DNA from 2 places in the Solibacillus sp. FSL W8-0372 genome. Region 1 is predicted to be linked to the other one. Evidence: a T-box and tRNA genes for the amino acid it is inferred to sense, from the RefSeq annotation. Region 1 holds a T-box; the other holds one or more tRNA genes.

Region 1 (6,874 bases):
CATTTTTATTTATCGGTGGAGCATTAGGTCTCATTTTCTTACCGCCATTATACGAATTTATGAATTTATCATCCAATCCGTGGCTTAATAATCCATACTTTAGTGTTGCGATAGGTGCTGCTTTATTATTTGTTCTATCGTTTGCGTTATCCGATTACTTTGTAAAATTAATTACATGGTTAGAAGAAGTATTATTTAAATTGCCTGCAGCAGATTTGTTGTTTGGGACGCTTGGCTTAATTGTAGGGCTAAGTGTAGCAACATTAGTTGGTGTGGCAATTAATCAAATGAATATACCTGTAATTACTGCGGTTGTTCCAGCAATCTTATCGATTGTACTAGGATATTTAGGCTTTAGATTAGGCTTTAGTAAGCGTGACGAGCTTATGCAGATTTTTACAGGGAAATCCAATAAAAAGCGTATTAATGAGACATCTGGAAAAGAATTGCAGGAACAGGAGCAAGAGCAATATAAATTGCTTGATACGAGCGTTATTATTGATGGGCGTATAGCGGACATATCCGAGACAGGGTTTGTTGAAGGGATTTTAGTCGTGCCTCAGTTTGTACTAACAGAGCTTCAGCATATTGCAGATTCTTCTGATACGTTAAAACGTACGCGTGGTCGCAGAGGATTGGATATTCTAAAGCGTCTTCAGGATGAACGGTCATCCAAAGTCCTTATTACTGAAGTAGATTTTGAAGATGTGGCTGAAGTAGATTTAAAGTTGGTCCGTTTAGCTAAAAATATGAGTGCACAAATTTTAACGAATGATTTTAACTTAAATAAAGTTTGCGAATTGCACCGTGTAAAAGTATTGAATATTAATGATTTGGCAAATGCGGTCAAGCCTGTCGTTATTCCTGGTGAAGATATGCAAGTAGTTGTGATTAAAGATGGTAAAGAACACAATCAAGGGGTAGCATATTTAGATGATGGTACGATGATTGTTGTAGAAGGCGGTCGTAGCTATATCGGGCAGGCGATTAGAGTAACGGTAACAAGTGTATTACAAACATCAGCCGGGCGAATGATTTTCGCGAAGCCAAAAGAAGATTAGGAAGTGAAGTATTTTGCGGTATGAAGTCGTTTTGCCGGCAGCAGGTAGTGGGAAGCGTATGGGCGCTGGGCAAAATAAACTATTTTTAAACTTAGCGGATAAACCCATCTTAGTGCATACTCTTCTTGTTTTTGAACAAGATGCAAACTGCACAGGAATTTGGCTAGCAGTAAAGGATGAGGAACGATTATTTATACAATCGCTCATCGAAAATTATAATATTACAAAAGTAAAAGGGCTCCCTACAGGGGGAGAAGAACGGCAACATTCAGTGCATTCATGTATTAAAGAAATGAAGGCAGTAGAGGTTGTTCTTGTTCATGATGCAGCAAGGCCTTTTATTACGATTCCAAAAATTACAGAACTTGCAAAGGTTGCATACGAAAAAGGAGCAGCCATTGCAGGCGTTCGTGCAAAAGATACGATGAAAATTGTGCAGAATGGACTCATTAAAGAAACAATTGACCGTGAGTCTTTATGGATGGTTCAAACACCGCAAGCATTCCGGTATGATTTATTGGCTGAAGCAGAAGATGTAGCTGAAAAGGTTGGTTTTTTAGGAACGGATGAAGCGATGCTAGTAGAACGATTAGGGCATGATATTCACATCGTAGAATGCAGCTACGAAAATGTAAAAATGACGACTCAGGAAGACTTGATTTTTGGAGAAGCTATTTTAGAAAAACATAACTTTAGAAAGAGCCTTGAAAAGTAAAAGGTTTTCAAGGCTTTTTTTGTAGAAGTTGATTATACTATGGGTAATGAGATTAGCAGAAAGAAGGTGAAAGCTAGTTTACTTTGTAAGCTAGCATTATTATGTTTCGAATAGGACAAGGTTTTGACGTTCATGAGTTTGCAGAAGGACGTCCATTAATTTTAGGTGGGATTACAATTCCCCATGAGCGCGGCTTGCTAGGGCATTCAGATGCTGATGTACTTTTGCATACCGTGACAGATGCAGCATTAGGGGCAATTGGTGAAGGAGATATAGGTCGACACTTCCCGGATACAGATCCAGAGTGGAAAGATGCCGATTCAGCGAAGTTACTTGAATACATTTGGAAAAAGGTTGAAGAACGGGGCTACAAATTAGGCAATGTAGATTGCACGATTATGGCTCAGCGTCCAAAAATGGCGCCATATATTGCGCAAATGCAAAACCGTATCGCAGAATTATTAAATGCAGAGCCTTCACAAGTAAATGTAAAAGCAACAACGACCGAAAAATTGGGATTTGTTGGTCGTGAAGAAGGTATTGCCGCAATGGCAACAATTCTTTTAGTGAAAGCTTAAGGCAAAATTAGGTGTGAAAATCAACATATGTTGCTTTAACTTAGTAACTGACAGTGGTAGAATGGACAAGGTTTAAAAAGACACTTATTGTGAAAGTATAGTGCAATATAATGTTCTTTCTTACACATATAAAAAAATGTATACTTTTTATATTAAAAATGGTCGAGCGTATTAACGCTAAAATTAGGAGGCAATATTATGACGAAAACAGTTCGAGTTCGTTATGCACCATCGCCAACAGGATTTTTACATATCGGTGGCGCACGTACAGCTTTATTTAACTATTTATATGCAAAACATCATAACGGAACTTTTGTAGTACGTATTGAAGATACAGATATCGAGCGTAATGTAGAGGGTGGAGAAGCTTCTCAACTTGATAACTTACGTTGGTTAGGTATTGTACCAGATGAGTCAGTGGATATTGGGGGGCCGTATGCACCGTATCGCCAAATGGAGCGCCTGGATATTTATAAAGAGCATGCAGAAAAGATGTTGGAATCAGGTCAAGCATATAAATGTTTCTGTACATCAGAAGAGCTAGAAGCAGAGCGTGACGCTCAAAAAGCGAAGGGTATTGCTGCTCCAATGTACGGAGGGAAATGCCGTCACTTAACATCAGAAGAAGTTGCTGCAAAAGAAGCAGCGGGCGAGCAATATACAATCCGTATGCGTGTACCAGCAGATGTGACATATAACTTCAATGATTTAGTTCGTGGTGAAGTATCGTTTGAATCAAAGGATGTTGGTGACTGGGTGCTTGTGAAAGCAAATGGAATTCCAACATACAACTATGCTGTTGTATTAGATGATCACTTTATGGAAATTACGCATGTATTCCGAGGGGAAGAGCATTTATCGAATACACCAAAACAAATGATGATCTTTGATGCCTTCGGATGGGAATATCCACAATATGGCCATATGACATTAATCGTAAATGAAGAGCGCAAAAAATTATCAAAGCGTGATGAATCAATTATTCAATTCGTTACGCAATATAAAGAGCTTGGTTATTTACCGGAAGCAATGTTTAATTTCTTTGCCTTACTAGGCTGGTCTCCGGAAGGGGAAGAGGAAATCTTTTCTCATGATGAACTTGTTAAGCTTTTTGATGAAAAACGTTTATCAAAATCACCATCTATGTTTGATAAAACAAAACTTACATGGATGAACAACCAATATATTAAAAAAATGTCTCGTGAAGAAGTTGTTGCACTAGCATTGCCACACTTACAAAAAGCAGGCTTACTACCAGAAGAGTTATCAGAAGAGCAGCATGTATGGGCTTCTGATTTAATCGCACTTTACCATGAGCAAATGAGCTTCGGGGCTGAAATCGTAGAATTATCGAGCCTATTTTTCACAGAAGAAATTGCATATGATGAAGAAGCAAACGAGGTATTAGCAGGTGAGACAGTGCCAGCTGTTATGGCTGCATTTAAAACTCAGTTAGAAACTTTAGAATCCTTTGATGCAGACTCAATTAAAGCGGCTATTAAAGCCGTGCAAAAAGAAACAGGGGTAAAAGGTAAAAACCTATTCATGCCGATTCGAGTTGTGACGACTGGTCAAACACATGGACCGGAATTACCGAACGCCATTTCCTTAATCGGCAAGGAAAAAACAATCGCCCGTGTCGGGAAGTTTGCTGAATAGTTATCTAAGAGTAATATTAATGATTGATTTTTCAGAAAATAAATGTAAAATGAATGTAAATTGTATATAAAGTTAGCACGTTGAGAAGGAGAAGTACGCGGCGCATACCTTATTAGAGAGGATCATCACCGGCTGAAAGTGATCTAGGTCTAGGCAAAGCTGAAATGCACCTTCGAGTATTTAACTGAAATTATAGTAAGTTAAGTCGATTTGTCCCCGTTAAAGGACTTTCAAGCGGAAAAAGTATTCGTATTTTTTCAACCAGAGTGGAACCGCGCGTATAGCGTCTCTGTCACCTTTAACTAGGTGATGGAGACGCTTTTTTGTAGAAATAAAAAGTGAATATTTAATTAAAAAAGAATGTATATAAAAAGGAGCGGCAAAATGAGTATTCAAATCTTCAATTCGTTAACGAGACAAAAAGAGCCCTTTATTCCATTAGAGGATGGCAAAGTGAAAATGTATGTATGTGGTCCTACAGTATACAATTACATTCATATCGGAAATTCACGTCCAGTCATCGTATATGATACGGTACGACGCTATTTCCAGTATGCCGGCTATGAAGTGAAATTCGTATCGAATTTTACCGATGTTGATGACAAAATTATTAAAGCTGCCAATGAGCTGGGAGAAGAAACATCGGCGTTAACAGACCGCTTCATTGCTGCATATTTTGAAGACATTACTGCATTGGGTTGCCAAAAAGCGGATGCCCATCCACGTGTAACAGAGCATATGCACGATATTATTGAATTTATTAAAGTGCTAATTGATAAGGGTTATGCATATGAATCTCAAGGCGATGTTTATTATCGTACACGTAAATTCGATGGCTATGGAAAGTTAAGCCACCAATCGATCGATGATTTAAAAGTAGGCGCTCGCATTGAAGCAGGTGAAAAGAAAGAAGACCCGTTAGATTTTGCCTTATGGAAAGCAGCCAAAGTAGGGGAAATTAAATGGGACTCTCCGTGGGGAGAAGGACGCCCAGGTTGGCATATTGAATGCTCTGTTATGGCACGTGAGCATTTAGGTGATACAATCGATATTCACGCAGGAGGTCAGGATTTAACATTCCCTCACCACGAAAATGAAATTGCGCAATCAGAAGCGCATAACGATAAAACATTTGCACGTTATTGGATGCATAATGGCTATATTAATATTGATAATGAAAAAATGTCAAAATCCCTCGGTAACTTTATATTAGTGCATGATATTCGTCAGCAAATCGATCCGCAAGTACTGCGTTTCTTTATGTTGTCTGTTCATTATCGTCACCCAATCAACTTCGCGCAAGATTTAGTGGAAGCGGCGAAAAACGGATTGGATCGTATTCGTACCTCTTATGCAAATGCTGAGCACCGTTTGGCATTATCGGCAAGCTTAGGGGATGACAGCGAACAATGGCTTGAGAAAGTTAATCAAGTGAAAGTTGATTTTGAAAATGCAATGAATGATGACTTCAACACAGCAAATGCGATTTCGGCATTGTTTGAACTATCACATATTGCCAATGTTTATTTAAAAGAAACTAATACTGATAAAGCTGTGTTGCAAGCGATATTAAATATGTTTGATGCAATTGGAGAAGTATTGGGAATTAAAGTGAAAATTGAAGCTGGTTTATTGGACGAAGAGATAGAGGCATTGATTGAAGAGCGTAACCAAGCTCGTAAAAACAGAGATTTTGCACGGTCAGATGAAATTCGTGACCAATTGTTAAGTATGGATATTGTGCTGGAAGATACTCGTCAAGGAACACGCTGGAAACGAGGACAATAGATGCAAAACTTAACACCGCATGATGTCATACAGTTAAATGCACTGGCGCTCGCCTATATGGGGGACGCCGTGCTTGAACAAAGAATTCGAGAATATTTAATTTTATCTGGTCGCGCAAAGCCAAATACATTGCATAAAGAAGCGACAAAATATGTTTCGGCCAAATCTCAGTCAAACATCGTACATCGCATGATTGACGAAAACTATTTGACAGATGAAGAACAAGCCGTTTTCCGTAGAGGGCGCAATGCCAAATCAGGCTCTGTCCCTAAAAATACAGATGTTCGCACATATCGAAATAGTTCGGGCTTTGAGGCTGTTTTAGGCTATTTATTTTTAAGCAAAGAACATGACCGGGCAAATGAAATTATAGATTACGCAATAGAAATCGTAGAACATTCAAAAGGAGAGTAACTATGGCAGAAAAAAGACAGCAAGGTCGTAAGCCGCGCGATGCTAAAGGTCGCGACAAAAAGGCGGATACCTTTAAAGCTCACGATAAAAAACAGCAGGAAAAACCTCAGGCTGCCCAAGAGGAAGTAACCGGAGAAATGATTGCCGGGAAAAATCCGGTATTAGAAGCGCTACGTGCAGGTCGTGAAATCAACAAATTATGGATCGCTGAAGGTGTTAAGAAAACAGGTGTACAGGAATTAATGGACTTAGCGAAAGAGCAAGGTGTGTTAGTTCAATTTGTACCAAAGCAAAAAGTAGATAAACTAGCAGAAAACCATCAGGGAATTGTTGCATCTGTTGCAGCATATGACTACGCAGAGCTAGATGACTTATTTGAAGTGGCAAAAGTAAAAAATGAAGATCCGTTTTTCCTTATTTTAGATGAGCTAGAGGACCCTCATAACTTAGGTTCAATTATGCGAACGGCAGATGCAATCGGTGTACATGGTATCATTATACCGAAGCGTCGTGCGGTAGGTTTAACGGCAGTTGTTGCAAAAGCTTCAACGGGCGCTATCGAGCATGTACCAGTTGTGCGTGTAACGAATTTAGCCCAAACAGTGGACGAGTTAAAAGACCGTGGCGTTTGGATAGCGGGAACAGATGCTAAAGGTTCG
Region 2 (6,874 bases), 460 kb from region 1:
TCGCTTCACGTGTCGACTCAGCTAGTTTTATAACATTAGTCCCTAAATCGAATGGTGTTCCTGGCTCATTAAAGCCAATATGTCCATTAACACCAATACCTAAGAGCTGAATATCAATATTCCCTGCTTCTTCAATCATTGCATCATAATCCATTGCTGCTTTTTCAATATTTGCTGCATTACCTGTTGGTAAGTAAATATTTTCCTGCTTCATATCAATATGATTAAATAAGTTGTGGTCCATATAGTAATGGTAACTTGCCTCATTTGATGGATTAATACCAATATATTCGTCCAAGTTAAAAGACTTAGCCTGAGCAAAGGAAATATTCCCTTCCTTATATATTGATACAAGTTCTTTATAAAACCCTTCAGGTGTACTTCCAGTTGCCATCCCAAAAACAGTTTTACTATTTTCCTTTAACTGTTCTACAAAAATACTTGCAGCAATTTTACTCATTTCATCATAATCTGTCGCTTCAACCCATTTTAAATTTGTTACAGCATTCATTCATTTCCCTACTCCCTATGCTTATATAATTCAAATAAAGTAAAGTTCATTTTTAGTTCCTTACATCAATACGTTAATTTTATAGCATAAATTTTTAATATGCTATATAAAACAGTTCACATTTTCTTTTAAAAAATACGATTTAACTTTAATTGTACCCATATAATTTATTAATATGTTAGGAATGAATTTCAAGCCGGAAAAAGGGTAGGACATTATAAACTAGTACTTTTTTGCATAATAAACCATATTTAAAAATACGACTGAAATATATAATGCAATGAATAGTGATAACACTTGAAAGGCTGAAACATTTAGAGGAGACAATGGGTTAAAAATCAACATTAATATAATGGCAAATATCACTCCCCAAAAATAACTAATGTATGTTGCACGTTCTCGAATCTTTTGAGCACGTTCATCCTTTGCTGCAAAGTGAGGTTCTAAATAAGCCAAACTAAACGCCATAATCGAAAGGGCAATCACCATTAATGCATCAGGAAACTTCCCTGAAAACATATGAGATCCATTAATGAAAATACCTATTAAAAGCATAAAGATACCGATAAACAAAAAGAATGACCTGTTTCCAGTAATCATTATTGATTATCCTCCTCATAAATAAATATATCCTCAATGTGACAGTTAAACTGACGGGCTAACTTAAATGCCAATGTAATGGAAGGGTTATAACGTCCCTTTTCCAAAGAAATAATGGTTTGCCTAGAAACTTTTAAATTTTCAGCTAAGCCATCCTGTGATAAACCATACCGTGTACGTAAATCCTTAATATTATTTTTCATTTTTACCTACCTAACGTAAAGTATATTTTACGTAAAGCTGACTTTACATTCATTATATATAAGAAGTAAATAATTGTAAATATAATACGAGAAAACGTTTTGTTTTCTTCGATGTTTGTAAGCCAACTGTTGTAGTACTGTAATTCCTTCTCAACTAAAAATAAACTATAGTAAACGAAAACACCCTCAAAGCCTGTAATCAAGACTTTGAGGGTGTTTTAATAGTTCTAACTTGAACTCAATGATACCGATAGCCGGGGTCGAACCGGCACTCCAGAAGGAACCGGATTTTGAGTCCGGCGCGTCTGCCAATTCCGCCATATCGGCAAAATAAAAAAGGGTAAAAAAAAACCGGAATTACCGATTAATTAAATATGGAGGCGGCAACCGGATTTGAACCGGTGATAAAGGTGTTGCAGACCTGTGCCTTACCACTTGGCTATGCCGCCATATTGGAGCGGAAGACGAGGTTCGAACTCGCGACCCCCACCTTGGCAAGGTGGTGTTCTACCACTGAACTACTTCCGCAAAAAAAAAATGGCTGGGGAACCTGGATTCGAACCAGGGCATGACGGAATCAAAATCCGTTGCCTTACCGCTTGGCTATACCCCAAAGCTTTTAATATAATGGGGCGACTGATGGGAATCGAACCCACGAATGCCTGAACCACAATCAGGTGCGTTAACCACTTCGCCACAACCGCCACTATATTATAATTTTAACTCTTAAACCTAAATAAAAATGGGGCGACTGATGGGAATCGAACCCACGAATGCCTGAACCACAATCAGGTGCGTTAACCACTTCGCCACAACCGCCACTATGTTATTTTTAAGTTTTTGAATTAATTGGCAGGGGCAGTAGGAATCGAACCCACACTGACGGTTTTGGAGACCGTAGTTCTACCTTTAAACTATGCCCCTATTAAAAGGATGGTGGAGGGGGACGGATTCGAACCGCCGAACCCTAAGGAGCGGATTTACAGTCCGCCGCGTTTAGCCACTTCGCTACCCCTCCAGGTAATGGTGCCGGCGAAAGGAGTCGAACCCTCGACCTACTGATTACAAGTCAGTTGCTCTACCAACTGAGCTACACCGGCAAAAATATGGTGGGTTTGGACGGAATCGAACCGCCGACACTTAGAGCTTCAATCTAATGCTCTACCAACTGAGCTACAAACCCATATTATATGTAGTATTTTAAAAATGGCGGTCCCGACCGGGATCGAACCGGCGATCTCCTGCGTGACAGGCAGGCATGTTAACCGCTACACCACGGGACCATTTGGTTGCGGGGACAGGACTTGAACCTGTGACCTTCGGGTTATGAGCCCGACGAGCTACCACTGCTCCACCCCGCGACAATACTATATGATTTAATTTGAATGGTGGAGGATGACGGGCTCGAACCGCCGACCCCCTGCTTGTAAGGCAGGTGCTCTCCCAGCTGAGCTAATCCTCCATGCTGGATATTGATGAAATGAATGGTGACCCGTACGGGATTCGAACCCGTGTTACCGCCGTGAAAGGGCGGTGTCTTAACCACTTGACCAACGGGCCATTTTAATAAATGGCTGGCGGAGAGTAAGGGATTTGAACCCTTGATGCAGGGTTACCCGCATACACGATTTCCAATCGTGCTCCTTCGGCCACTCGGACAACTCTCCAAGAGTTAATGGCTCCGAAGGCAGGACTCGAACCTGCGACCTGCCGGTTAACAGCCGGATGCTCTACCAACTGAGCTACTTCGGAATATTTCTATACAGCCTAGCGACGTCCTACTCTCACAGGGGGAAGCCCCCAACTACCATCGGCGCTAAAGAGCTTAACTTCCGTGTTCGGTATGGGAACGGGTGTGACCTCTTTGCCATCATCACTAGACTATTTTTTCAGAAAGACCTTATTTATTATACCACACTTTCCTTATTTGGCAAGTGTTTTTTATAATAAATTCATTCTTTCAAAACTGGATAAACGTTTCATTGAATTGTGCAATAAAATGTGGTTAAGTCCTCGACCGATTAGTATTCGTCAGCTACATGCGTCACCGCACTTCCACCTCGAACCTATCTACCTGATCGTCTTTCAGGGGTCTTACTTACTTGCGTAATGGGAAATCTCATCTTGAGGGGGGCTTCATGCTTAGATGCTTTCAGCACTTATCCCGTCCACACATAGCTACCCAGCGATGCCTTTGGCAAGACAACTGGTACACCAGCGGTGTGTCCATCCCGGTCCTCTCGTACTAAGGACAGCTCCTCTCAAATTTCCTACGCCCACGACGGATAGGGACCGAACTGTCTCACGACGTTCTGAACCCAGCTCGCGTACCGCTTTAATGGGCGAACAGCCCAACCCTTGGGACCGACTACAGCCCCAGGATGCGATGAGCCGACATCGAGGTGCCAAACCTCCCCGTCGATGTGGACTCTTGGGGGAGATAAGCCTGTTATCCCCGGGGTAGCTTTTATCCGTTGAGCGATGGCCCTTCCATGCGGAACCACCGGATCACTAAGCCCGTCTTTCGACCCTGCTCGACTTGTAGGTCTCGCAGTCAAGCTCCCTTATGCCTTTACACTCTTCGAATGATTTCCAACCATTCTGAGGGAACCTTTGGGCGCCTCCGTTACTCTTTAGGAGGCGACCGCCCCAGTCAAACTGTCCGCCTGACACTGTCTCCTACCCCGCTAAGGGGCATGGGTTAGAAGTTCAATACAACCAGGGTAGTATCCCACCGACGCCTCCTCCGAAGCTGGCGCTCCGGGATCTCTGGCTCCTACCTATCCTGTACAAGTTGTACCAAAATTCAATATCAGGCTACAGTAAAGCTCCACGGGGTCTTTCCGTCCTGTCGCGGGTAACCTGCATCTTCACAGGTACTATAATTTCACCGAGTCTCTCGTTGAGACAGTGCCCAGATCGTTACGCCTTTCGTGCGGGTCGGAACTTACCCGACAAGGAATTTCGCTACCTTAGGACCGTTATAGTTACGGCCGCCGTTTACTGGGGCTTCAATTCACAGCTTCGCTTGCGCTAACCGCTCCTCTTAACCTTCCAGCACCGGGCAGGCGTCAGCCCCTATACGTCACCTTACGGTTTTGCAGAGACCTGTGTTTTTGCTAAACAGTCGCCTGGGCCTATTCACTGCGGCTTCTCTAGGCTATGCACCCAAAGAAGCACCCCTTCTCCCGAAGTTACGGGGTCATTTTGCCGAGTTCCTTAACGAGAGTTCTCTCGCACACCTTAGGATTCTCTCCTCGACTACCTGTGTCGGTTTGCGGTACGGGCACCTCTCACCTCGATAGAGGCTTTTCTTGGCAGTGTGAAATCAGGAACTTCGCTCTAAAGAGCTCGTCATCACAGCTCAACGTTATAGTATGCGGATTTGCCTACATACACGCCTTACTGCTTGAACACGCGCAACCAACGGCGTGCTTACCCTATCCTACTGCGTCCCCCCATTTCTCAAACGGTGAGGAGGTGGTACAGGAATATCAACCTGTTGTCCATCGCCTACGCCTATCGGCCTCGGCTTAGGTCCCGACTAACCCTGAGCGGACGAGCCTTCCTCAGGAAACCTTAGTCATACGGTGCATGGGATTCTCACCCATGTTTCGCTACTCATACCGGCATTCTCACTTCTAATCGCTCCACCAGTCCTTCCGGTCTGACTTCAACGCTATTAGAACGCTCTCCTACCACGCATACTCAAAGTATGCATCCACAGCTTCGGTGAATCGTTTAGCCCCGATACATTTTCGGCGCAGCGTCACTCGACCAGTGAGCTATTACGCACTCTTTAAATGATGGCTGCTTCTAAGCCAACATCCTGGTTGTCTAAGCAACGCCACATCCTTTTCCACTTAACGATTACTTGGGGACCTTAGCTGGTGGTCTGGGCTGTTTCCCTCTTGACTACGGATCTTATCACTCGCAGTCTGACTCCCGTGTATAAATATCCGGCATTCGGAGTTTGTCTGAATTCGGTAAAGCGAGATGCCCCCCTAGTCCAAACAGTGCTCTACCTCCGGTATTCTCAATCACGAGGCTAGCCCTAAAGCTATTTCGGAGAGAACCAGCTATCTCCAGGTTCGATTGGAATTTCTCCGCTACCCACACCTCATCCCCGCACTTTTCAACGTGCGTGGGTTCGGGCCTCCAGTGAGTGTTACCTCACCTTCACCCTGGACATGGGTAGATCACCTGGTTTCGGGTCTACGACCACGTACTAATTCGCCCTATTCAGACTCGCTTTCGCTGCGGCTCCGTCTTCTCAACTTAACCTCGCACGTAATCGTAACTCGCCGGTTCATTCTACAAAAGGCACGCTATCACCCATTAACGGGCTCTAACTACTTGTAGGCACACGGTTTCAGGATCTATTTCACTCCCCTTCCGGGGTGCTTTTCACCTTTCCCTCACGGTACTGGTTCACTATCGGTCACTAGGTAGTATTTAGCCTTGGGAGATGGTCCTCCCGGATTCCGACGGAATTTCACGTGTTCCGCCGTACTCAGGATACACTCTGGAGGGAATGAACTTTTGACTACAGGGCTTTTACCTTGTTTCGCGGACCTTTCCAAGTCGCTTCGTCTAACTCATTCTTTTGTAACTCCGTATAGAGTGTCCTACAACCCCAAAGAGCAAGCTCTTTGGTTTGGGCTCTTCCCGTTTCGCTCGCCGCTACTCAGGGAATCGAATTTTCTTTCTGTTCCTGCAGGTACTTAGATGTTTCAGTTCCCTGCGTCTGTCCTCATCACGCTATGTATTCACGTGTAGATACTATCCGATTAAAGATAGTGGGTTCCCCCATTCGGAAATCCCCGGATCAAAGCTTACTTACAGCTCCCCGAGGCATATCGGTGTTAGTGCCGTCCTTCATCGACTCCTAGTGCCAAGGCATCCACCGTGCGCCCTTATTAACTTAACCAAAAGTTAACACTTAGATAAAATCTAAGATTTAAGTTTACACGTCAATTGCTTGACTTGTTACATTTCTATAAAATAGAAATTTGTTTTATTGCTTTCAATGTCGTTTTATCCAGTTTTCAAAGAACGAAATGCGGTTCAATCATACGAGATGAATTAAACCAACAAGGTTTTGAAGTATCTCATTCAATTAAGAATGAACCTTCAAAACTGAACAGCAAACGTTAATGTTTCATTCCCCAAGGGAATGATTCCGAAATAATCCTTAGAAAGGAGGTGATCCAGCCGCACCTTCCGATACGGCTACCTTGTTACGACTTCACCCCAATCATCTATCCCACCTTCGGCGGCTGGCTCCATAAAGGTTACCTCACCGACTTCGGGTGTTACAAACTCTCGTGGTGTGACGGGCGGTGTGTACAAGGCCCGGGAACGTATTCACCGCGGCATGCTGATCCGCGATTACTAGCGATTCCGGCTTCATGTAGGCGAGTTGCAGCCTACAATCCGAACTGAGAACGATTTTATCGGATTAGCTCCCCCTCGCGGGTTGGCAACCGTTTGTATCGTCCATTGTAGCACGTGTGTAGCCCAGGTCATAAGGGGCATGATGATTTGACGTCATCCCCAC

The links. The T-box of region 1 lies ahead of cysS (cysteine--tRNA ligase). A T-box ahead of a tRNA ligase gene usually reads a tRNA of that ligase, here a tRNA-Cys.
Region 2: it encodes a tRNA-Cys, which carries the amino acid that the T-box ahead of cysS (cysteine--tRNA ligase) is inferred to sense. The anticodon was not compared.

Annotation. Positions count from the first base shown of each region.
Region 1 is NZ_CP150204.1:3,822,884-3,829,757, reverse strand. Features, by position in the region: gene MKY13_RS19590 (PIN/TRAM domain-containing protein) at 1-1,061, shown strand, start outside; gene ispD (2-C-methyl-D-erythritol 4-phosphate cytidylyltransferase) at 1,075-1,776, shown strand; gene ispF (2-C-methyl-D-erythritol 2,4-cyclodiphosphate synthase) at 1,878-2,354, shown strand; gene gltX (glutamate--tRNA ligase) at 2,553-4,013, shown strand; T-box leader at 4,085-4,307, shown strand; gene cysS (cysteine--tRNA ligase) at 4,398-5,801, shown strand; gene MKY13_RS19565 (Mini-ribonuclease 3) at 5,802-6,215, shown strand; gene rlmB (23S rRNA (guanosine(2251)-2'-O)-methyltransferase RlmB) at 6,218-6,874, shown strand, end outside.
Region 2 is NZ_CP150204.1:3,358,180-3,365,053, forward strand. Features, by position in the region: gene nagB (glucosamine-6-phosphate deaminase) at 1-511, opposite strand, end outside; gene MKY13_RS17205 (hypothetical protein) at 734-1,111, opposite strand; gene MKY13_RS17210 (helix-turn-helix transcriptional regulator) at 1,111-1,314, opposite strand; tRNA gene MKY13_RS17215 (tRNA-Leu) at 1,560-1,641, opposite strand; tRNA gene MKY13_RS17220 (tRNA-Cys) at 1,690-1,763, opposite strand; tRNA gene MKY13_RS17225 (tRNA-Gly) at 1,768-1,842, opposite strand; tRNA gene MKY13_RS17230 (tRNA-Gln) at 1,853-1,927, opposite strand; tRNA gene MKY13_RS17235 (tRNA-His) at 1,943-2,018, opposite strand; tRNA gene MKY13_RS17240 (tRNA-His) at 2,058-2,133, opposite strand; tRNA gene MKY13_RS17245 (tRNA-Trp) at 2,165-2,238, opposite strand; tRNA gene MKY13_RS17250 (tRNA-Tyr) at 2,249-2,332, opposite strand; tRNA gene MKY13_RS17255 (tRNA-Thr) at 2,339-2,414, opposite strand; tRNA gene MKY13_RS17260 (tRNA-Phe) at 2,422-2,497, opposite strand; tRNA gene MKY13_RS17265 (tRNA-Asp) at 2,522-2,597, opposite strand; tRNA gene MKY13_RS17270 (tRNA-Met) at 2,601-2,675, opposite strand; tRNA gene MKY13_RS17275 (tRNA-Val) at 2,701-2,776, opposite strand; tRNA gene MKY13_RS17280 (tRNA-Glu) at 2,800-2,874, opposite strand; tRNA gene MKY13_RS17285 (tRNA-Ser) at 2,890-2,981, opposite strand; tRNA gene MKY13_RS17290 (tRNA-Asn) at 2,991-3,066, opposite strand; rRNA gene rrf (5S ribosomal RNA) at 3,080-3,195, opposite strand; rRNA gene MKY13_RS17300 (23S ribosomal RNA) at 3,316-6,244, opposite strand; rRNA gene MKY13_RS17305 (16S ribosomal RNA) at 6,513-6,874, opposite strand, start outside.